Regions from separate parts of the Paenibacillus sp. 01T442 genome, predicted to be linked through region 2. Evidence: riboswitches for the same ligand, from Rfam matches in the RefSeq annotation. Region 2 holds a riboswitch; each other region holds the start of a gene.
The links. Region 2 has a riboswitch for thiamine pyrophosphate ahead of AC1DLM_RS06810 (thiamine phosphate synthase). Riboswitches for the same ligand answer to the same signal wherever they lie in the genome.

Region 1: another riboswitch for thiamine pyrophosphate. It lies ahead of thiC (phosphomethylpyrimidine synthase ThiC); the one in region 2 lies ahead of AC1DLM_RS06810 (thiamine phosphate synthase).
Region 3: another riboswitch for thiamine pyrophosphate. It lies ahead of AC1DLM_RS03975 (ECF transporter S component); the one in region 2 lies ahead of AC1DLM_RS06810 (thiamine phosphate synthase).

Annotation. Positions count from the first base shown of each region.
Region 1 covers NZ_JBFTPF010000016.1:64,640-72,460, forward strand. The annotation lists gene AC1DLM_RS15715 (helix-turn-helix transcriptional regulator) at 1-327, opposite strand, end outside; gene AC1DLM_RS15720 (N-acetylglucosamine-6-phosphate deacetylase) at 427-1,608, opposite strand; gene AC1DLM_RS15725 (glucosamine-6-phosphate deaminase) at 1,598-2,380, opposite strand; gene AC1DLM_RS15730 (Gfo/Idh/MocA family protein) at 2,400-3,416, opposite strand; gene AC1DLM_RS15735 (sugar phosphate isomerase/epimerase family protein) at 3,419-4,273, opposite strand; gene AC1DLM_RS15740 (AbrB/MazE/SpoVT family DNA-binding domain-containing protein) at 4,553-4,789, shown strand; TPP riboswitch at 4,914-5,023, shown strand; gene thiC (phosphomethylpyrimidine synthase ThiC) at 5,119-6,888, shown strand; gene AC1DLM_RS15750 (beta-galactosidase) at 6,956-7,821, opposite strand, start outside.
Region 2 covers NZ_JBFTPF010000005.1:55,816-63,636, reverse strand. The annotation lists gene AC1DLM_RS06840 (ArsR/SmtB family transcription factor) at 1-282, opposite strand, end outside; gene thiE (thiamine phosphate synthase) at 1,464-2,123, opposite strand; gene thiD (bifunctional hydroxymethylpyrimidine kinase/phosphomethylpyrimidine kinase) at 2,120-2,962, opposite strand; gene AC1DLM_RS06825 (thiazole synthase) at 3,283-4,050, opposite strand; gene thiS (sulfur carrier protein ThiS) at 4,055-4,258, opposite strand; gene thiO (glycine oxidase ThiO) at 4,242-5,465, opposite strand; gene AC1DLM_RS06810 (thiamine phosphate synthase) at 5,481-6,086, opposite strand; TPP riboswitch at 6,228-6,326, opposite strand; gene hflK (FtsH protease activity modulator HflK) at 6,508-7,515, shown strand; gene hflC (protease modulator HflC) at 7,512-7,821, shown strand, end outside.
Region 3 covers NZ_JBFTPF010000002.1:245,542-253,362, reverse strand. The annotation lists gene pyk (pyruvate kinase) at 1-510, opposite strand, end outside; gene AC1DLM_RS03985 (AraC family transcriptional regulator) at 636-1,418, shown strand; gene AC1DLM_RS03980 (DUF3105 domain-containing protein) at 1,452-2,147, opposite strand; TPP riboswitch at 2,379-2,488, shown strand; gene AC1DLM_RS03975 (ECF transporter S component) at 2,628-3,224, shown strand; gene AC1DLM_RS03970 (ABC transporter ATP-binding protein) at 3,229-4,728, shown strand; gene AC1DLM_RS03965 (energy-coupling factor transporter transmembrane component T family protein) at 4,719-5,516, shown strand; gene AC1DLM_RS03960 (YuzC family spore coat inner layer protein) at 5,561-5,956, opposite strand; gene AC1DLM_RS03955 (S-layer homology domain-containing protein) at 6,075-7,448, opposite strand; gene AC1DLM_RS03950 (FadR/GntR family transcriptional regulator) at 7,678-7,821, shown strand, end outside.

The DNA.
Region 1 (7,821 bases), on a different contig from region 2:
AGTATCCAAGAAAGGCTTCAACTGCTCCCTCACCAAATAGGGGAGAAAATCAATCAGCACCACTTCGAACTCATGATCCTGGGTGGCGCTCAAACTGTGTTCCACCCCAGGAGTGATGATGAACATATCCCCTCTGCTGACTTTCAGCGACTTGCCACGCAGCTGATGGTTGCATACACCCTTAAGCACGTAAGCAATCTGCGTATATTCGTGGATATGCAAGGGCTGCTTCAGCGAGAGGCTGGAGTAGCTGAATATTTTAAAAGGAAATTCCTTTTTCAGCGTTAAATTACTTTGAAAATAGGACATTCCCTTCCCCATGTTCATACGATTACCACCTGTCCGATGCCATATTTCCTTCAAGCATATGCCAATTGGCGGAATAGAACAACCCTTCTATGCAGACGCATGACATGATGCATGGCCTTAGATCTTGCAGCTGTCATCATAGACGAGCCTGCCAGCTTTGTAAGTCTGACGCAAGCGAATGCGTCCGTCATCTCGCACCCGATCCAAGAGAACGAAATCAGCTGGTGCTCCTACCGACAAGCCCTCTGCGACGGGTAATCCCATCAAACGCGCCGGTCGTGTCGAGGCCATTTCCCAAGCAGCTGGGAATTCAGCGATGCCCCGTCTGTACAAATGTGCAATGCCCCACAGCAGCATCTGAGCCGAGCCTGCAAGCAGCCGGGGGTCAGCAGCCAAGTGAAGCTTGCCTTCTGTGGTAAGTACAACATCTCCACCGATGTGCGTCTTGTAGACGCCTGGTTCAAGACCGCTGATAGCTACGGCATCGCTAACAAGCAGCGCTTGCTCTCCTTTCACTTTCAGCACGACCTTCAACACTTGGTCCGGCAAATGGAATCCATCCGCGATCACACAGCTCCATAAATCATCCTGTGCCAACTGCTCCCACAGGTAATTGGGATGACGTGGCAGCATCAGGTGTGCCCCGTTCCCCAGATGCGTCGACATCCGCGCGCCTGCCGCGACTGCTTCGCCAATCTGCAAAGCGTCCGCAGCGGTGTGACCGATAGACACGATCACGCCACTATCGACGCAGCGCCTAATGAAAGTAGCACTGTCCGGCCACTCCGGCGACAGCGTCACGATCTTGATGCGGCCACCAGCCGCTTCCTGCCAGCGGCAGAAGAGGTCCCAATCCGGCGGCCTTACGGCATCCAGACGGTGAGCGCCCCGCGCTCCGTCATCCGGTGAAATGAACGGGCCTTCCAGATGAATGCCCGCAATACCTTGTTCCGTCGCCGGATCCGCTTCGCAGGCGCTTGCAATACTGCCGAGCGCACTAGCGATTGCCTCGGGCGTGTTCGTAATGACGGTGGGGTAACTGGAGGTAACCCTTTCCCGCCATAGCTTGCGGATGATCTGACTAACCGTCTCCGCTTGCAGCGGAAGCTGGTTGAAGTCTAATCCAGCATAGCCATTGATCTGCAGATCGACCAAGCCAGGGGCGACGATCGGCAGTTCCTCTTCCAGGGAAGCGTCCAGCTGAATCACTTCACCTATCCGTCCATCGCGGACAGTAATCGTGACAGGTGCTCCTGTGGCATAATGGCGTGCGCGAATGAAGCTCGTTTTATCGGCCATACGAATCGCGGTCCAGATACATCGTGCAGTCTGGATGCTCGCGGAGAATCGTCGATGGACACTCGGTCGAGATGGCTCCGTTCAATGTGCGTTTTACCGCCTGATGCTTCGTTACACCAGGTACAGAGCAGAACAAATGCGTACCCGACATCAGCGCTGGAATCGTCAGAGTTAATGCATGGGTCGGTACGTCAGCTAAACGGTCAAAACATCCATCATTCACCTGCTGCTGCCGGCAAACGTCATCCAACTCCACACGCTTGATCAGTTCCAGATCTGCGAAATCAGCAACAGGCGGATCATTGAAAGCGATATGACCATTCTCGCCAATGCCAAGACAGACAATATCAATCGGCGCTTCTTCAAGAAGTGCGCTATACCGTTTGCACTCGTCCTCTGCCTGGTTCATGCTATTAATCAAATGCACCGTGCCAGGCTTCACCTGATCGAACAATCGATCGTTCAAAAAGCTCCCAAATCGCTGCGGCGCATCTTCACTAAGCCCGATGTATTCATCCATGTGAAACACAGTGATCCGTGACCAGTCGATGGCTTCATCTTGAGCCAGCGTTTCGAGTATTTCATTTTGCGAGGGCGCTGCCGCGAAAATAATTCGGATAGCCGCTTTCTCAGCAAGCAGCGACTTGATTTGATTGGCTGCATCTCGCCCAGCCGCTTGCCCCAACGCGATCCGGTTCTGATACACGTTAACCTTCAACGCATCGATTCGTGTATGCCAAACAGGTTGATCTTGTACTTGTGGCTCGCTCATAGGATCGTTCCTCCAATTATCATATAGTCAGCTGCCGCCCTTCGGCAGCGCTCTTATAAATCTGTTCAACTAGCTGTACCGCTCGCAGGCCAGATTCCCCCGTAACCAGAGGTTCATCGCCGGCTTCGATGGCAGCCATGACGTCCAGCAGCTGGCTTTGATGAAAATCCGACACAATGCTGCGCGGATCGGTAATGCCACCGTAGGCACCTGCCTCTGCCCAAGTCGGTTCGCTTCGCCCTGGCACTGTCCAATGGACGATCGTCGAGCCTTCCAGCTTGATCGAGCCTTTTTCCCCGTACAGATTAATCGTCGCTGCAAAGCCTGGAGCAATGCTGGTCGAGGCCATGATCGTACCGAACGCGCCATTTTTAAATTGCAAAATGGCTAAACCCAAGTCCTCCGCTTCCATCTCGTGCGTCTGAGTAGCCACCTTGCCAAAGACAGTGTGTACGTCACCAGCGAACCACAGCAGCAGATCCAAGCAATGAATCCCTTGGTTCATCAGAGCTCCTCCATCTTCGGCAATCGTTCCACGCCATTTCGCGCTATCATAATAAGACTGGGATCGATGAAAGGGGAGTGACACCTCAACCAGCAGAAGCTTACCGAGATCACCTTCATCCAAAACCCGTTTAATAGCTTGATTCTGTGCTTCAAATCGCCGCTGTGAGATGACAGAGAGTGTAACATTATTCGCTTTGGCCGCTTGCACAAGCCGTTCCGCATCGTTCACATTCATGCTGATAGGCTTCTCGATAATCAGATGCTTGCCCGCACTCACGACCTCCAAACCGATGGCAGCGTGACTGCCGCTTGAAGTTGTGACACAGACGATATCCACATCAGACCTGGTCAAGAGCTCACGGTAGTTCGTCGTCCAGGTGCAGCCTTCTCGCTCAGCTACCGCTTTCGCCTTCGCTTCCGCTCGACTAGATACCACGACTAGGCTTGCCTCTTCGATTTGACGAATAGCCTCGATATGAAAATCAGCTACCGATCCACAGCCGATAATGCCGAACCTCCAGTTAGCCAACCCTACACCTCCTCAAGCAGAGCTCGAAGCGCATCCAGCGTCATTCGCGTACCTGTCAGCTGGGTTCCGCCTTCTGGAACAAAATGCGTTTCAATCGTATACAACCCCGTATACCCATCCGCTTCAAGCGCCTTAATTTGAGCTGTTATATCCACATTCCCAGAACCAAGAGGCACACATTTCGGTGTTCCATCTTGACGAATGTAAGCATCCTTCAAATGGACATGGGCCAATGCATTTTTCATGTACTGGTACCCGCTTGGGAATGCCTCTCTGGCGCCATACGCTTCATTGCCTGGATCCCAAAGGCCCCGAACAGCTGGAGAATCGATGGCAGACACAAGTGCCGCCACTTCCTCAGCAAAGCCTCCGTTACAGGAAGGCTCATTCTCTAGGAGCAGGATCACGCCTTCGCGTGCTGCAATGTCGCCTGCCCTTTTTAAATGATGAACAATCTCATCACGATGCTGCTCCGGCTCCAACTCTCGCCAAAACGAGAAAATACGGATGCGCGTTGTCCCCAGCAGTTTTGCGATTTCGATCACTCTATCCAGTTTCTTAAAATGCTCCTCTACACTTTCCTCCTTCTGCCCAAACGTGTCCCCCGATTCAACCATTCGCTTCGGATCCAACGCGCATTTAAACAAAGGAGATGCAATGGCGGAGACATACAGTCCACGCTCTTCAACCATTTTGCGGATGCCAACGATCTGATCGTCAGCCAACACGGATACATTCATGCCATTCACAACTCTTACTTCAACATGTTGCAAACCCTGCTCTGCAGCCCAATTCAACGCTTTCTCGAAATCCGGAGATACTTCATCCGTCAGTACGCCTAATCGATTCCAAATCAATGAATAACCTCCACCTTCGCTTGAGCATGCGATTCTGTTTTCTTCTTATTTTTCCTAACTATACCAAGATTGTCTCGGTCAAAGTTGACGTTTCTATTGAAGTAAGTTTACATTTTTTTCGCTTTCTTTCAGCAGTATTGATATGGGCAACTACATGAAAATCACAGCCAGTAAATAAAAGGAATTTGAGTGCATATGTGGAATAGTCTATATACACAATATGAGTCTTTGTAACTACGAGAAGTAGTTCCTTCGTTCATGAAAAAAGGAGGTAATTGTATGAAATCGACGGGAATTGTAAGAAAAGTTGACGAATTGGGACGGATTGTTTTACCTATTGAGTTGCGTCGGACACTCCATATTGAGATCGGTGACGCCATCGAAGTCTATGTGGACCCTGAGCGTATTACGCTCAAGAAGTATATGCCTGCGTGCGTGTTCTGTGGGAATTTCGAGGACATGACCTATTTCAAAGGGAAGCTTGTATGCGGCAATTGTATTGAAGAGATTACGTAGTAATTCTCGTGACACACGAACATCGGCAAAGTCGAACATAGCCCTCAGGGATGATCCTGATKGGCTATTTTTTATAAAATAACGATTGCAATAGTTAGAAATAAAGTGTAGATTAAATACCTAAGTGCATAATCACGGGAGCTTGGTGAGACCAGGCTGAGAGGATAGTTATAACTATCGACCGTTAAACCTGATCTGGATAATGCCAGCGGAGGAACACAAGATCTCTTTGTATACCAGGAGACCGCCTCTATTAGAGATGCGGTCTTTTTTTCGCAGCATGAATCCTCCGCTTGATCAAATCAATTATAGGAGGCATGTAAATGTCAATGGAAACAAGTAAAGAAACCGACTCTTCTTCAATCTCCTCTTTTCCGGGAAGCAAAAAAGTGTATGTCGAGGGCTCACGAAAGGACATCCGAGTCCCTATGCGTGAAATCACTTTGAGTCCTACCACGGGCGCTTACGGCGAACAGGAAAATGCCCCTTTGCGTGTCTACGACACAAGTGGTGCTTATACAGATGAGGAAATCCAAACCGATATTCGTGCAGGTATTGCGCCTAATCGTTTGAATTGGATTGTAGAACGCGGCGATGTAGAAATATATGAAGGAAGAACGATTAAACCGGAAGATAACGGATATACCAAGGAAGAGAACGTTACCGAAGTTTTTCCAGGCTTACATCGTCACCCGATGAGAGCGAAAACAGGTCGTAACGTAACCCAGATGCATTATGCACGTCAAGGTATCATCACGTCCGAAATGGAATATATCGCGATTCGCGAAAATGTATCTCCGGAATTTGTGAAAGACGAGGTCGCTCGAGGTAGAGCGATTATCCCCGCCAATATTAATCACCCTGAAAGTGAGCCTATGATTATTGGACGTAACTTTCTCGTAAAAATCAATGCGAATATTGGAAATTCTGCTGTATCGTCCTCCATTGAAGAAGAAGTGGAAAAAATGAGATGGGCTACTCGGTGGGGCGCTGATAATATTATGGATCTCTCAACGGGTAAAAACATTCATACCACCCGAGAATGGATTATTCGTAATTCCCCTGTTCCTATTGGTACCGTGCCAATTTATCAAGCACTAGAGAAAGTCAATGGAAAAGCAGAAGATTTGACGTGGGAAGTGTACCGTGACACGCTTATTGAACAAGCTGAGCAAGGTGTCGATTACTTTACGATTCATGCTGGTGTTCTGCTGCGTTATGTTCCTCTTACGGCCAAACGAGTGACAGGTATTGTTTCACGAGGCGGATCCATTATGGCAGCCTGGTGTCTCGCCCACCATCAGGAAAACTTCCTGTATACACATTTTGAAGAGATCTGTGAAATCATGAAAACCTATGATGTATCCTTTTCTTTAGGCGATGGTTTACGCCCAGGCTCCATTGCAGATGCCAATGATGAGGCCCAGTTTGCAGAACTAGAAACACTAGGCGAACTCACCAAAATCGCCTGGAAACATGATGTACAAGTCATGGTAGAAGGTCCTGGTCACGTGCCCATGCATTTAATCAAAGAAAATATGGATAAACAACTTGAAATCTGTGATGAGGCTCCTTTTTACACATTAGGACCGCTTACAACGGATATTGCTCCGGGCTATGACCATATCACTTCGGCCATTGGAGCAGCGATGATAGGCTGGTTTGGTACTGCCATGTTGTGCTATGTAACTCCCAAAGAACATTTGGGTTTGCCCAATAAAAATGACGTTCGCGAAGGGGTTATCACCTATAAAATTGCTGCTCATGCCGCTGATTTGGCCAAAGGTCATAAAGGCGCCATGGATCGCGATAATGCGTTATCCAAGGCACGTTTTGAATTCCGTTGGCATGATCAATTCAACTTATCTTTGGATCCAGAAAGAGCCATAGAGTACCATGATGAAACACTTCCAGCAGATGGTGCCAAGGTTGCTCATTTTTGTTCGATGTGCGGTCCTAAATTCTGCTCCATGCGAATTTCCCAAGATATCCGAGACTTTGCCAAACAACAGGGCCTTGAGGAAGCTCAAGCCATCGAAAAAGGAATGAATGAAAAGTCAGAGGAGTTTAAGAAAGCGGGCCACGCCCTATATACGTAAGTGATGTTATAGAATAAAAGGGTTGCGCGTGCAATGCGCGCGCAACCCTTTTTTCATTCAGCTGCTACTACTTCACCTCGACCTGCACTTGCTCAGGTCGATACACCGCCAACAATTCGCCCGCAGAATTCGCGGCGAACATCACCGTGCGCTCAGCTTCCAGCTCGAACGCATAGCTCCGGCCCGTCGCCGAATCGGTCACTTCAACCTGCGTGTCCACACCGAACTCCGAGACGAAGATGAACAACGAACCGCTGTCGAAGCCGAGCTTCCGCCCATACACGCCCGGCAGCTGACCGCCTTTTACCCATGTCAGTTCCGCTTCAACGCCAGCTGACTTAAGTGCATACGCGTACAGCTTCTCGAGTACATCGCTGCGCTCACCAAGCTCCACTGGGAGTGGACACCAGATCAGCTGCCCTTTGCCCAGCTCGTAGCTGCGAACGACGCCATGCTGTGAATTCCATTTTCCATCATCGGATAGTGGTACCTCTTTATTCAACTCAGCGATCCGTGCACCTCCGAAGGACACAGGAACCATTTCTCCTTCCAACACCATCGCCTCTTCACGCACAATGTTGCTGAGCACCGTTTCACCTACAATATCGGTCAACCGAGCGACAGGTGCCCAGTACTCATTTAATCCAAGCGGCCCAGTAAACAGCAGCGTTCCGCCATTTTCACGGACATGCGTCGTCAACTTCTCCAAAGCGGCATCACTGAAGTTATGCGCACTCGGCACGATAATCAACTTCGGCTGATCCGTCGACAATGCCTCGAGATGATACTCGCTCAACCCGCGGAACGGTACGTTCATCCCATAAGCTAGCGTGCGAGTCAGCTTCGCTGTTGCGTCACCGGCTACTTTACGCGTGGAGAAATCATTCGAATACGGGAACACCGCCACGACATCCTCTAATTTGCGGCCAACAA
Region 2 (7,821 bases):
GAGCAAGTTCTCTCCAGGCACAAAACCACGTGCTACGGCACGATAAAATTTTTGCACAATGCCATTCTTAAGCTCCGTACGAACAACGCAAATCAAATTATGACGTTCAAGCTCATTCAAATGATAATGCACCTTGGCACGCGCCATCCCTAACAACTTAGCCAACTGCTGACCTGTATAAGCTTTCTCTATGAGATATAGCAGTACTCTAGCGCGAAGTGGATCACTAATTGTTTTGAGTTGTTCGAGTTCTTCAATGATATAAACAGGCTGCAGTTTCATCGTGGATCCGACCTCCCTCTCCAGTACCAAGATTAACGAATGTACCCATGCTAGAACGAGTTTTACCTCGAAAAAGCCTTGCTACAAGCGCCTCTTGGTCTTCTTATAATCTCTTAAAGAGATTAATTAAACGACGGTCAAATCTTTTTAACCGTATCATAATGCTAAACAGAATCTATGTCAATTGCGGTTTCAGACTACCTAATAATTCAGTACGAGGCCTTTTTTCATGCGACATTTCACCGCTTTAAAGGATTACCGAAATTAAGCTTTCTACTATGGTAGCAAAAAGGGACGTTTCTGTCACCATTAAAGGTAGAAACGTCACCAATAAATTACCGAGCTAGGCTGTATGGCTCCATTCAATGGAGCTCTCTCATCTACGATTGTTTAAAACTAGTAATTTCAGGTGTACTTCAGATGACAGATAATGATTATTGTCAGTTGTTATTCATTAACCTGAGGCGGGAATGCGCTGTTCCACTATCAATTACTTAAACCGAATTCTTCGGCTAACAGAAAATGATTTTTGTCATTTGATAGCGCTGTGGTGGCGGAAGATGCAAATGAGGACCCGGAGGGCTACTCTATCAAATGCTCATAACCAGAAATTTCGAATTACAAAAAATGATTTTTGTCAGTTGTTACTCTTTAACCTGAGGCGGGGGTGCATTGTTCAACTTTCAATTATTTAAACCGAGTTCTTCGGCTAACAGAAAATGATTTTTGTCATTTGATAGCGCTATGGTCGCGGAAGGTACGTATAAGGACTCGGAGGGCTACTCTATTAAATGCTCATAACCAGCAATTTCGAATTACAAAAAATGATTTTTGTCAGTTGTTATTCATTGGCCTGAGGCGGGGATGCATTGTTCAACTTTCAATTATTTAAACCGAGTTCTTCAACTAACAGAAAATGATTTTTGTCAGTTGTTAGCGCGCTTTGGTGAATGAAGATATGAATGAGGGCCTGGAAGGCTACTCTATCAAATGCCCAGCAATTTCGAATTACAAAAAATGATTTTTGTCATTTGTTATTTGTTATTCATTAGCCTGAGGCGGGGGTGCATTGTTCAACTTCCAATTATTTAAACCGAGTTTTTCAACTAACAGAAAATGATTTTTGTCATTTGATAGCGCTGTGGTGGCGGAAGATGCAAATGAGGACCCGGAGGGCTGCGCTACGGGAAAAACAGCGTGCGCAACGCCGCTGCAGCTTCGCGCGGTGAGCGAGCACCCGCGATGGCGCTCACCACTGCCACGCCGTCCGCGCCTGCGCGGATGACGGCGCCTGCATTCGTGGCATCGATTCCCCCGATGCCCACAAGCGGCAGCTGGATGCCGCCTGCGCGCATCCGCGCTAGTACGGCAGGCCCCTGGACCTCACGCGCATCGAGCTTCGTGCGCGTGGCGTACTGGGGGCCTACACCAAGATAGTCGGCGCCTTCGGCCAGCGCCGACTGGGCTTCGCCCAGATCGTGGGCCGAGACGCCCACGATCATATTCGGCAGCCGCTCGCGCACCGCGGCGGCTGGGGCATCCTCTTGGCCGATGTGGATACCATCGGCCTCAAGCTCTAGAGCGAGCCGTTCATCATCGTTCACGATGAACGGGATCCCGCGCTGCGCGCAAAGGCGGCGCAGCCGTGCGCCCAGCGCGAGCAGCTCCGGCCCCTGCAGGGCGCCGGGGCCCTTCTCGCGCAGCTGAAACATCGTGATGCCGCCGTCGATGGCGGCTTCCAGCACTTCATACGGGTCAGCCCCGCCACAATTCGGGCTGCCCATCACCAAATACAAACGCAGAGCTTTACGCAGCTCTCCAGCACTCAACACGACACTCATCGCACACCTCGCATGGCCGTATCATTGGAATCAGCAGCTCGAACACCCTGCTGATACGCCCAATGATTCGTCGGTCCATGCCCGCTGCCGATATGTAAAGGCTCCGAAATCGCAGCGTGGATGAAGTTCTTCGCCAGCTGCAAAGACGCCTTAGTCGTAAGTCCCTGCGCCAACCCCGAGGTCAAAGCAGCTGCAAATGTGCAGCCTGTTCCATGCGTATGCTGTGTAACTAATCTTTTGGAGGTGAACTCCGTAAAGGAAACGCCATCATACAGCAAATCCGTCGCCTGCTCCGTATTCACTTCATGGCCGCCTTTGATCATCACATGCTTGCAGCCGTATGCATGAATTCGCAAAGCCGCTTTCTGCCGAGAGTCCCTGTCCGTAATCAATATCCCGCTAAGCGCCTCCGCTTCAGGAATATTCGGCGTCACCACATCAGCTAGGGGCAGCAAGGAATGAATCATCGCGTCAATCGCCTCTTGCTGCAAGAGCGAAGCTCCGCCCTTGGCGATCATCACCGGGTCTACAACGATTTGCTCCCATGCATACTTCTTAATCGCCGCCGCTACGATGCGAATAATTTCTCCGCTAAACAGCATTCCTGTTTTGAGTGCATCAGGTCGCAAATCTTCACCAATAGATGCCAGTTGGCGTTCGATTGCCTCTGCGCTTATTGGGTAAACCCCTTGCACACCTAGTGTATTCTGTGCGGTAACAGCCGTAATCACGGACATTCCGTACACGCCGAGTTCTTGAAATGTCTTCAAATCTGCCTGAATGCCCGCTCCACCGCCACTGTCCGAGCCGGCAATCGTCAATGCTTTGTAAATCGCCACGATACTCCCCCCTACTTACATTTTGCAACTATTTGTGCTAACGGTCACGACAGACGCTATTGTCGCCTATTTCACTATCTCCATAATCTAACGGACACGGCAGTCGTTATCGCAGCTGAATTTTCCAAATGAGCAAGAAAATCGACTGAATAACGACCTCTGTGTCCGTTAGCTTTTTAAAACTTCATCTATACACGAAATAACGGTTCCTGTGTCCGTTAGCCAAGGGAAGACCAAGACCAAGACCAAGACCAAGACCAAGACCAAGACCAGACCAGACCAGACCAGACCAAAACCAAAGCCAAAGCCAAAACCTAGAACTACACCCGGCTCAACCCATCCATCGGACTGCTCGCCGATGCATATCGCTTCTTCGGAATGCGCCCCGCTTCAAAGCCCGCACGTCCCGCTTCGATCGCGAGTTTCATGGCATAAGCCATTTTGACGGGATCCTTCGCTCCAGATACTGCTGTGTTCAGCAGCACACCGTCTGCTCCCATTTCCATCGCCAACGATGCATCAGAAGGCGCACCAATCCCTGCGTCCACGATGACCGGAACTGTCGCCTGCTCGATGATAAAGCTCAGATTCAACGGGTTAATGATTCCCTGCCCCGTGCCAATCGGTGATGCACCAGGCATAATCGCGTGTACGCCAAGTGCTTGCAAACGTTTGGCTAATAACACATCATCCGATGTATAAGGAAGTACGATAAATCCTTCCTCCAGCAGCATTTCCGACGCTTTCAGCGTTTCCACAGGATCGGGCAGCAGCGTCATTTCATCCCCAATAACTTCGACTTTGATCATGTCGCACAGGCCAGAAGCCTTAGCTAAACGTGCGATGCGGACGGCTTCTTCGGCTGTTTTGGCACCGGCTGTATTCGGCAGCAACGTGAAATTCGACGTGTCCAACATGGACAAGAAATTCGGCTGACTCGCCTCAAAAATGTTCATCCGACGAACGGCAAACGTCAGAATTTGGGACTCACTAATATCCACCGCTTGTTTTTGAATCTGAAAATCAGGAAACTTCCCCGTACCTAGCAACAGACGTGAACGAAACTCATATGGACCGATTTTTAACATATCTTTATCCTCCTCCAACGAAATGAACGATCTCAATTTTGTGACCTTCCGCAAGCTCAGCACCAGCGTGATCCTCTTTATGTAAAATGGCTGCGTTATGCTCAACCACGAGCATTTTGTCGCTTAGGTCGAAATGCGCAAGCAGCTCCACAACGGTCCTAATCGTATCGGGTACGTCAACCTGCTGACCATTAATGTGCAGTTTCAATGCTTATCAATTCCTTTCCTGTAGCTGAAAATATGTCTTGACCCTGCTGACTCACTCGCGTGGTCTTTGGCGAAAAATCCGGGCTGAAGGCATCCAGCCAAGGGGCTATCGCACTATTCCCTTGGTCTCCTCCGCCATCTCCGCCCAAAATCCAATCCGCCATCACCCTCCCGGTGATCGGGCTCAGCAGAATCCCGTTGCGGTAATGACCGCACGCTGTATACAAGCCCTCCACCGTCGGTACTTTGCCGATGTAGGGCAGCCCGTCGGCTGTCTGCGGGCGCAGCCCCGACCAAGCCTTCTCCCACTCTGCATCGCCGAGGGCGGGCATCAGCCCCCTCGCGCGATCCATCAGCTCGGCTAAGCCCGAGAGCGATACCTTGCGGTCATAGCTGTGCGGCACGACCGTCGCGCCGACCACCAGCCGTCCGCCGGCTTTCGGAACGATATAGCACCCTGGCGAGAACAGGGTTTTCTTCAGGAGCGGCTTCGGCGTCCTAACGGAGAAGCACTCGCCTTTCACGGGATACATCGGCAAGTCGATGCCGATGCCCGCTAGCAGCTGACCGCTCCACGTGCCTGCGGCGACGACCACGTGGTCGCTGTAGAGCGGACCAGCGGCCGTCAGCACMCCGATGACGCGCTCCTGCGCGGTCAGCAGCCCTTGCACCTGGGCGAACGGTTGCACCTTCGCCCCAAGCACCTGCGCCGCCTGCGCGAATGCCGCCGCCAGCAACGGAGCATCGACCTGCCCATCTTCGGGCAGGTACAGGGCTCCGCGCGTGGCTGCGCTCAGCGCGGGCTCTATAGCCGTGGCTTCAGCTGCGCTGAGCCACTGGGCTTTCTCGCCCGCGGCGCGCTGGAGCTTCTCCCGCGCGCGCAGCTCCTCCTCTTGAACGTCGCTGAGCGCGACGTTCAGCAAGCCCTCACGGACGAGACCGATGTCGATGCCCGTGAGTTCTCGAAGTTCCCCGCTCAGCTCGGGGAACATGGCACGGCTTTGGCGCGCCCATTGGAACAGGGCGCCGGTGTTTTCCATCTCGGACTGCGCACCGAGCATGCCTGCTGCCGCAGCAGAAGCTTCGGTGCTGAGTTGGCTGCGCTCTAGCAGTGTGACGAACTGCCCTCTTTTAGCCAAGTAATATGCGATGGATGTACCGATAACACCACCGCCAACGATGATGACATGGGATCTTGCTGCTGACATTTCGCTCACCTCTATTTAATGAAGCTCATCATGATAGGCCAGAACGGCTCCAAGGGGATCCGCTGCTTCCCATATTCCGCTCATCACCGCGATGCCGGATGCTCCTGCATCCAGAACGGACTTTACCCTTGCAGGTGTCATCCCGCCTATCGCAATCACCGGAATATTAACGTGATGAACTAATTGTCTTAACTGCTCCAAGCCCCTAGGCGGCACGCCCTGCTTAGAGTTGGTCGCAAAAATATGACCGAACATAAGATAATCAGCCCCTTCTTTTTCACGCCACATCGCCTCGTCTGCCTGATGCACAGAGACTCCGATGCGCTGTATCCCACGGCAAAACTCATCCTGAATAACAAGCGATGGCGTCGAGCCTGGAAGCTGAAGCCCCCCTGTTTGCAAGGCTAGAGCGATAGAGGGAAACCCGTTGACGTACAGTCTTTTGGCAGGAACCCCTTGCTCCAATAAGTACTGAACGCCGATAAACACTTCGTCCAAGGACTTCGTTTTCTCGCGAATATGAATCGCTGTGACATACGGGTGAATCTGCGCCGCAATCTTGGCGATCTCGGACCATGTATGCTTCCCGCCCGATATGACATGCAACTCTTTCTCCGACACCTACGGCCCACTTCCTCTCCACCAAACACCACTTGTCTTTACAGCACTATTCATCCCGACTTAGTAAGTAACACAAAAAAACCACTTTCCTCAGGAAAGTGGTTGTAGGCTGCCTCATCATAAACAGATATAAAATCGGCTCCAAAGCTCGTTCCACTTTCKTCCGCTGGCATAAACCAGATCAGGTTCAAAGGGTTCAGTCTACACTGTCTCAGCCTCTCGGCGCCCCTAGGGATTCATTCGTATGCAATTACTAAACATCATAGCATGACAGCCAACTCTTGGAAATAACAATTTTCCATTCATCTTACAGTCGACCTAGTCTTTCTCAGCTTGCTGAGAATTACGTCTCCTTATTGAAACCATTTCCAAAACTTCCCGTATAGAATATCAGTAAATCTTATATTAAGGGGTGTTTGCCATGGAACCATTTGTACTGCCAGAACCCGATCGACGAAGACCCTCTTCCCTTCCGCCAGGTTTGATGACCAAAATTGTTATCGGCCTTGTTATCGTTCTCGTCCTTATTTTTGGATCGTCCACCTTCTACACGGTACAGGAGCATGAGAAGGCGGCTATTTTAACATTAGGCAAATATACGACAGAGAAGGAAGCTGGGCTTCACTTTAAACTCCCTTTTCCTATTCAACAGGTGATTGTACTTCCTGCCAAAAAGACGCAACGGATCCAAATCGGCTTCCGTGAAGTAGGTGGCAAAATCACTCCCGTAGAAGAAGAAGCGATGATGATCACGGGGGATGAAAATATTTTATCCGCTGATGCCGTGGTGGAATGGAATATCAGTGACATGCGGAACTACTTGTACAATATTGATAATGCAGAACTATTCCTACGTAACTCGGCGAGTGCAGCGATTCGTTCCGTTATCGGCGCTACGGCGCTAGACTTTGCCATTACAGAAGGAAAAACCGAGGTCCAAGGCAAGGTCAAAGAACGATTGATTGAGATGCAGACGAAGTATCAAACGGGTATTCATATTGTCGATTTGAAATTCCAAGATATCGAGCCGCCAGCTGGCGATGTACAGAATGCTTTTAAAGATGTAACCAATGCGCGTGAAGAGAAAAATACGAAGATTAACGTGGCGACGAAATACGAAAATGATATCCTTCCAAGGGAGCGCGGTAACGCTCAAGCACTGCTTGAGAATGCAGAAGCTCAGAAGAAATCACGGATTTTGAATGCGCAGGGGGATGTGGCGAAGTTCAATGCCCTGTATGCGGAGTATGCCAATAATAAATCAGTAACAGAGAGCAGACTTATCATCGAGACGTTAGAAAAAATATTGCCGAATGCCAAAATTTTCATCAGCGACAGCACGGGCGAAACGGTCAAATATTTACCAATTAATGAGCTGTTGCGCACACCTGCTGCTGCAACTGGTACGACTGGAGGGACTGCGAAATGACCTTACAAAGCAAATGGATTATGAGATCCATCCTTGGTATCGTTGTCGTCATTTTGTTCCTGATTTCCATCTTTATTGTCAAAGAAGGCCAATACCGCGTCGTTCTCAAATTCGGAGAAGCCGTTCGTATCCAAACAGAACCTGGTATTCATTTTAAAATTCCATTCATTGAATCGGTTCGTACGCTTCCCAAATATCAGATGGTGTATGATAGCAAGCCTACTTCCATTTTGACCAAAGATAAAAAGCCGATCGAAGTTGATAACTATACGGTATGGCGCATTGATGATGCTCAGCAATTCTTGC
Region 3 (7,821 bases), on a different contig from region 2:
CTCCGTCACACCCGGCAAGGATGTGCGTACGCCTGGTAAGTTAACACCTTTGCGTTGCTTCAACTGAGCGGGGTTCAAGACGCTGCAAGTCACTTCTGCGCCATCGATCATTTCAACACGCAGCTCGATGGAGCCATCGTCGATCAATACGAGATTGCCGGGCTTAACATCCTGCGGCAAACCTGGGTAGTTCACCGATACACGGCTGGAATCGCCGATAATTTGTTCAGTTGTCAAGACGATGCGATCGCCCGTTTGCAAGTCATAGGAAGCATCTTTCAATTGACCGATGCGGATTTCTGGACCTTTGATATCCATAAGAATCGGGATAATAACGCCCATTTCTTGCGCAGCTTGGCGAACACGCTGAATACGACCGCGGTGCTCATCCAAATCGCCATGTGCCATATTTAAACGCGCGACGCTCATGCCGGCGCCAATTAATTCTTTCAGGGTTGGGACGGAGTCGCACGCAGGACCCATTGTACAAATGATTTTTGTTCTACGCATCGTGAAGGACTTCCTTTCGAATGTAAGAGATTAGTTGGCTTCATTATATGCCTTATCCATGTGATTTTCTATGAACTATAGTATGATATATGTAATATAGTATGATACAAGGGGGCGAGGATTTTATGCAGCTAACTGGCATTCACTATGATAAAAGCAGTACATGGAACGAGGAACAGCCCATAATGCGCCCGGACTGGACACTTGTTTTCGTGATCTATGGCCGCTGTGTGTACTGGGTCAATGAGAAGAAACAAGTGCTAGAGAAAGGGCAATGGCTCCTCGTCCCGAGAGAAACTCCCTTCTATGGCCGGAGTGTGCCAACGAAAATACATGAGAAATTTGTGCTGCAATTTGACGCGCAGGCAGCACAAGACATCTTTCCGCTACTGCAACAATCGTCCTACACCTGTCGCCAGACCGGCAAATTCGACATCATCGCAGATCGGCTGCGTTTGATCCATCGCGGCTGGCAAGACAAACAGCCCTATTACATGGCGCTATGTGAAGCGCATCTGCAAGAGCTGTTTGTGTTTCTCCAACGGGAGTCGGATCAGGCTGCCACAACCTCGACAACCGCACTTCTCGTGGAGCAAATGAAGGGCTATATCCAGAATCATTACCGCGAGCATGTCACCAAGGACGAGTTAGGCAGCTGTATCAGCCGCTCGCCGAATTATGCAGCTTCGCTTTTTCGCCAAGTCACGGGTCAAACGATCAGTGAATTCGTTCACGTCACGCGAATCAAAACAGCCGTCTACATGCTGCGTCATTCCGCCCTGACCGTCACCGAAATTGCCGAGTTTATTGGCTATAACGATCCGTCTTATTTCTATCGTGTATTCCGAAGAATGACAGGTTTAGTACCAACCAAACTAGTTTCAGATCGTGAAACGATTCGGAAATAATTCGGAAATAATTCGCAAGTAATTCGCAAGTAATTACATCGTTCCGCCGCCGAGCCGCACGTTAGCAGGAATTTGCTCAGGACCTTTGTTGATATAGTCGTGAATGAACGTTCCAACACTAGCTTCATCGAATTTGGCGAGTGACATTGTTTTCGTCCAAGCCGTAACCACGACCTCTTGATCGGCTGGCACATCGACATTGGGAACTGCTAGCACACCAGCACCAGCCGTCTTGAAGTGGGTCAAGTAGTCAAGTCGATCGAGCAGCTCCTTCGGTGCATCGGGATGGTAATGGATGATGATATCGCCATGCTCCAAGTTGTGGACAAGCATCTCGTAACCAGGTCTTTCCTTATAGAATCCGAATTTCAAATCATGTGGGCTATGCGTACCTGAAGTAGGGATTTTCATCTCGTACATCAAGGTGCCATCTTTATGATCGCGTCCGTAATCCTTATCTGTTGTGACCTGAATGTTGGCATGGAAATTAAGCTTATCTAAGCTGTACTTGCCTGCGGAGCTTTGAATGAGTGAAGTACCGACGCTGCCGAGAGCGATGATGAGCAGGGCATGTGAGAGAAGGAGCCATGTTTTATGTTTCTTTTTTAGGGCTTGCTTTTCAGCCTTTTTCAACCGCGAGGTGTTGTCTTTGTTTATTCTTGCTGCGAGTACATAACCAATGATAGCTGCAATGAATAGAGCTAGTCCGATATAGAACAATATGGTCATCAATTTCAATCCCTTTCTGCATCGTGGAATCATCCACCCTGAATAAGTTTCTTTGTTGAAAAATAAGAGGACACTACAAATTGTAGTTTTTCTAAGGGGTGGAAGTCAACTTCTAATGTTATCCTGATTTTGGCATGTTACCAGTGCAGACGAGCATGGGGAAGTTTCTCCGTTTCTTTGGGAAAAAAAGGATTGCCAAAGAGCAGATAATCCGCTACAGTTAAGCCAAATGAATAGCAACACGGGTGCTTGATGAAGTCAGGCTGAGATAGTGGCCCTATGCCACTGACCGTTAATCTGATCTGGATAATGCCAGCGTAGAGACCTGATGTGCTTTTTTATGCACAAATGTTCAAGCCTGCCGGTATTCCGGTGGGCTTTTTTTGTCCTTAAGGGGCAAAAAAGACCATGTATCCAAGGTTGGCGTGTTCGCTTATCTCATTGACAAATATGAATGGGGAAAAAGGAGTCGAGAAGAAGATGGAGCAAAAGGAAGCAAGTAAAAAAGGGTTGAAGCTGACAGATATTTTGATCACGATTGTTATTTCAGCCGTGTTTGGTGTGATTTATCGGATTTGGGGACCGATCTATGATCTTATGAAGCCGCTAGGCTTACATGCAGAGCAGTTGAGCTATGGCATGTGGTTCATGGCAGCGACATTCGCGTTCCTCGTGATTCGCAAACCAGGCGTTGCCCTGTTGGCTGAAGTTGCAGCCGCAACGATCGAGGCCTTGTATGGCGGCCATTGGGGCGTGTCGACGCTCGTCTTTGGATTGCTGCAAGGGCTTGGTGCAGAGCTGGTGTTCGCGGCTTTCCGCTATCGTCGCACTAATGTGGGAGTAACGATTCTTGCATCTTTCGCTTCCGCGATCATGTCCATTTTTGTGGATACGTACTATGGCTATATCGATCAGCTGGCATTCTGGAATTATCTATTATTCATTGGTTTACGGTTACTGGGTAGCGCTTTGATCGCGGGTGTATTCGCCTACTATTTGACAGGTGCTTTATCCCGCACAGGTGTATTGAATCTGATTCGTCCAGTTTCCAAAAAAGATTACGACGTACTGGGGTAACGAGATGAGCGAAGGAATGAGCGTTACGAATCTACGGTTAAAATATCCCGGCGATGACGCCCCCCTGATCTTTCAGGGGGTTTCCTTTTCCATCGAGCGGGGTGAGAAGGTACTGCTGCTGGGACCTAGCGGCTGTGGCAAATCGACCCTGCTTCAGGTGTTGAGCGGAATTGTGCCAGACATGATTGAGCTGCCGCTCAAAGCGGATGAGATTCGCAGGCCTAGCCGGTGGGGGTATGTGTTTCAAGATCCAGATACACAGTTCTGTATGCCTTATATTGATGAAGAAATCGCGTTCGTGTTGGAAAATCAGGAAGTGCCGCGGGAAGATATGCCTGCGCGCATCCGGTATTACTTGGATTTGGTCGGGGTGCATGTGCCTGATGCGCATACGTTGATTAGTACGCTGTCCCAAGGGATGAAGCAGCGGTTAGCGATCGCAAGTGTACTGGCGCTTGAGCCAGAGGTGCTCTTTCTCGATGAGCCGACGGCGCTGTTGGATGATGAGGGTACGAAGCAGGTATGGGACACGATTCGAGCCATTAGCGGGGACAAAACTCTCCTTATTGTCGAGCACAAAATTAGCGGCATGCTGGATTTGCTCGATCGGTTGATCATCTTAACTCCAGAAGGCAAGGTATTGGCCGATGGACCGCCGCTTGCCATGTTTGAAGCTTACAAAGAGCAAATGAGGGAATATGGCATTTGGTATCCTGAGGTGTGGGAGGACTATGCCAAGGAGAATCCGCAGGCAGCGGTGAGGGGAGACGACCTATGGAATGGGCATCCCACTAGTGTGGTGCCGTTAGCACCCGTTATGGTCTTCCAGGATTTCGTCGGTGTTCGCGGAGGACAGATCAGGACCTCTGTGGATAACTTTAGCGTTTATCCAGGGGAATGGATCACCGTTATCGGTGCCAACGGTGCAGGCAAAAGCTCGCTCCTCCTCGCGATCATGCGGCTCGTCCCAACCCGCGGAAGCTGTGTGATCGCGGGCGTGAAGGGCAACAAAGTCGAGCACCTTGCGGAGCAAGTCGGCTTTGTGTTCCAGAACCCGGAGTTCCAGTTCGTCACGAACTCCGTGGAGGAAGAGCTGACCTATGGCTTGCCAGAGGGTCAGCCGAGGAACGAGCAATGGGCAGCGGCTGAGCTGCTGCTCCGGGAATACGACCTGCTCGCGCTGCGCGAGCGGCACCCGTTCCAGCTCTCGCTGGGCCAGAAGCGCAGGCTTAGCGTGGCGTCCGCGATGGTTCGCGGGCCACGCATCCTGCTGCTAGATGAGCCCACCTTCGGGCTCGATGCGCGCGGCACGCTGCGCATGCTCGAGGGGCTGGAGCGGCTGCGCGCCAGCGGGACCGTGATCGTGATGGTGACACACGATCACGAGATCGTCAAGCGCTGGGCAACGCGCGTCTGGCAGGTCGAGGCCGGGCGCGTGACGGAAGTCGAGCACGCATCCATTATTTATGCTGTCCCGGGAGGAGAGCCGCTGCTATGCAAATAACGTTCCCCTTTCGCGAAACATGGCTGCATCGGGTAAATCCGGGTGTGAAGCTTGTCTTATCGATTCTGCTATTCATCGTTGTCGTCTTCACTCATAATCTCAATATGATGCTGTTCCTGACGTTAGGCGCGTTGCTTCCGCTGGCGCTATTATCCGGACATCCTACGAAGAGACTGCTGCTCTATGCGTCACCATTTCTGCTGATTTTCGTGTCCTCCACAGCGGGCATGATGATGTTCGGTATCGGGGAGACCGAATGGTTTCATCTTGGGATCATTAGAATTACCGAGGAAAGCTTCTACCGCGGGATCCATCTTGGTTTGCGCGGCATCCAGGTTGCTTCCGTCGGCTTGCTGTTCAGCTTGACCACGCGGCCTGTCGCGTTGTTCTATGCGATGATGCAGCAGTGGAAGGTCGCGCCGAAGTACGCGTACAGCTTCCTGGCAGCGCTGCGCATGCTGCCCGTCATCCTCGAGGAGCTGCAGACGCTTCGCTATGCGCTCAAGGTTAGGGGCAAGCGTCAGCAGCAGAATCCGCTGACATTGTGGTACACCACGATGCGGATGATCGCCATTCCGCTGCTGGCTCAAAGCATTCGCCGTGCCCACCGGACGGCGGTGGCGATGGAAGCGAAGCGTTTTTCGATGAGTCGTAAACGCACGTATTATTATGTATCTTCCTACTCGATGTTAGATATATATTACATCCTCTACTGGGTCATGCTCATTGCAGCATCCTATTGGCTCGCGGTTACGTGGCCTCTGCTAAACAGTGTAGATGTGCGTTGAAAGAAGAGCAACCCTACTCGCGGTAACGAGGTGGGTTGCTTTTTTTATTCGCCCCATTTGAGCATGAGCGTGACTCGGCAGCATTGATTTGCGGTCACACGGGGACCAACCACGAATTGTATGGTACTGGGGGAGTAGCTCGTTTCGATGGTAGAATCACTACCGAAGGTTTTAACAATACGATCGACTTCTTTTTGGTTGCCGTTCTGAGCATTCGTCATTAATTGACGAGCGATTTCTGGGTCTGTGAGCTTTTTGACGACGATAGAAGCATCTTTTAACAAGTGCTCCGAGGCAACGACGGAGTTAGAAAGCATTTTGGTATTAACTGGAGGAAAGTTGCGGTCCCACGCCCAGTAAGGTGCATAGTGGTAGGGGTGAGCAGGATATAGATGATACTGAGCTGGGGGATAGGTATAAAAGGTTGGGTCGTTGTACATCGAGACCGACCCCTTTCTGTAAAATGATGAGCACTAGCAATATATGTAAGAGATGGGCTAGTGTGCGTCCCCATACAAAAAAGCTCCCCGGAAGGGGAGCTGCATGTCTTCGTTCAACTTATCTGGATGTTGTTAGTGTGACGTAGCTTGTTACTTTGACGCCCGAAGCTGAAACGGCAGTAAGTTCAAAATTGGTTACATTACCCGTTACATGCACGGTACCATCGGCATCAACCGATACAGAGCCAACCGCAGAGCCAGTTTCCCCGCGCACATCATTCGTAATAAATAAAGTGCCTAGAGCAAAGTTATAGTTTCGGATATCGAGGTTCTCATATGTGTTTCCATAATTGTCTGTAGCCTTAAGATCCATGGCTGTGTATGCGTCGAAATTAGCTTTGTACACATTGTCACCAACACTCATTGTCATAGGTTCAGTAATGGAAGTTTCCCCCGCCGTCAATGTCTTCACAGTCACAGCGGTACTTTCGACAGTTACGCTGACATGCAGTTGTTTAGCTTCTCCATTCCCAACTTGCACAATAAGACTCACGTCCGTAGTACCGGGTTTGTTACCCAGCACGTAAGCACGATGATCGGAGGTAAGGCCTACTTTAGCAATGCTAGGGTCTAAGGAGACAACCGATTGTACAATGCCAGGAGTCGCAATATCTTCACCAGCGGATGTTGTTAATTTGATTTTGATCTCTTTGGCAAATTTACTTAGCGTAGGATCTTCAGCAATCGTTTTGGTGATAGTACCTGTAGCGGAGCTAGTCAATCCACTATCAATGACGCTGCCCAAATGGTAATCACCTACAACCGAAACATTACTTGGGTTAGAAGGTGTTACGACTGGCGGCTTCTGAGCGTTGAAAGCATCTTGAGCCCCGTACGAGCTAACTACGAGATCCTCGCGTGTAGCGGCTTGATCGCCAGCTTTGCTAGTTGGATGAATACCAAGCGCAGTGGCCTGCTTAACCGCATCCGTGTACCAAGGCGAGCTTGCCATCGAAACTGTTTTTCCTAATCCTTTAAGAAGCACGGTATCCAACTGGGCAGCGGTAACCGATTCGCCAGGCTGGAATGTTGTATCTGTCACGCCGTCGATCAGACCGGCTTTTTTAGCCGCTTCAATATAAGGGATCGCCCAACCGTTAGCGGTGTCGTCTGCATGAACATCCGTGAAGCTGGACACGTTAATCGTAAGATCAACCGGAATATTGTAGATTTTCGTAGCTACTTTAGCGAATTGCGCACGCGTCATATTTTGTGAGATTCCGAAAGTTGTACCCGAAACGCCTTCGAAAATACCATCAGCGATCATACGATCGATTTTCGTTTTCAAAGCTGCGTTGCTTCCAGCCAAATCTGTAAAATCAGCGCTTGTTTTAACTGCAGCGGAGGCAGGTTGAACAAGTGTCAAAGAAGCGAATAATGAAAATGCCATGGCAGTCGTGGAGATGAGTGTAAGTTTTTTGTTTGATTTCATATAGGAATGGCCCCCTTGGCATGATTAGAATTTTGTGTTCTAGCAATCTAGTGGACTAGTATTTCACGTGCTTGTCTTGTTGCTATAACTATAGCTTGCCTGATCATCTACGTCATTGTCAAATTTCTGGCAGTCTCGATAGGAGAGTGCTAAATTTATGTTGATTTTAAGTAAAGAATAGAAAAACAATTCGAGTCTGTGATATACTCGCCATACAGGAGATGATCAGATGAATGCGAAGGTTTCTTTCCAAACACTCCGCCGTCCCAAGCTTGTGGATGATGTTGTGACCCAGTTGCAGAAGAAAATTTCAGATGGCGAGCTGAAAATGGGCGACAAGATTCCGACGGAGCCGGAATTAATGGAACAGTTC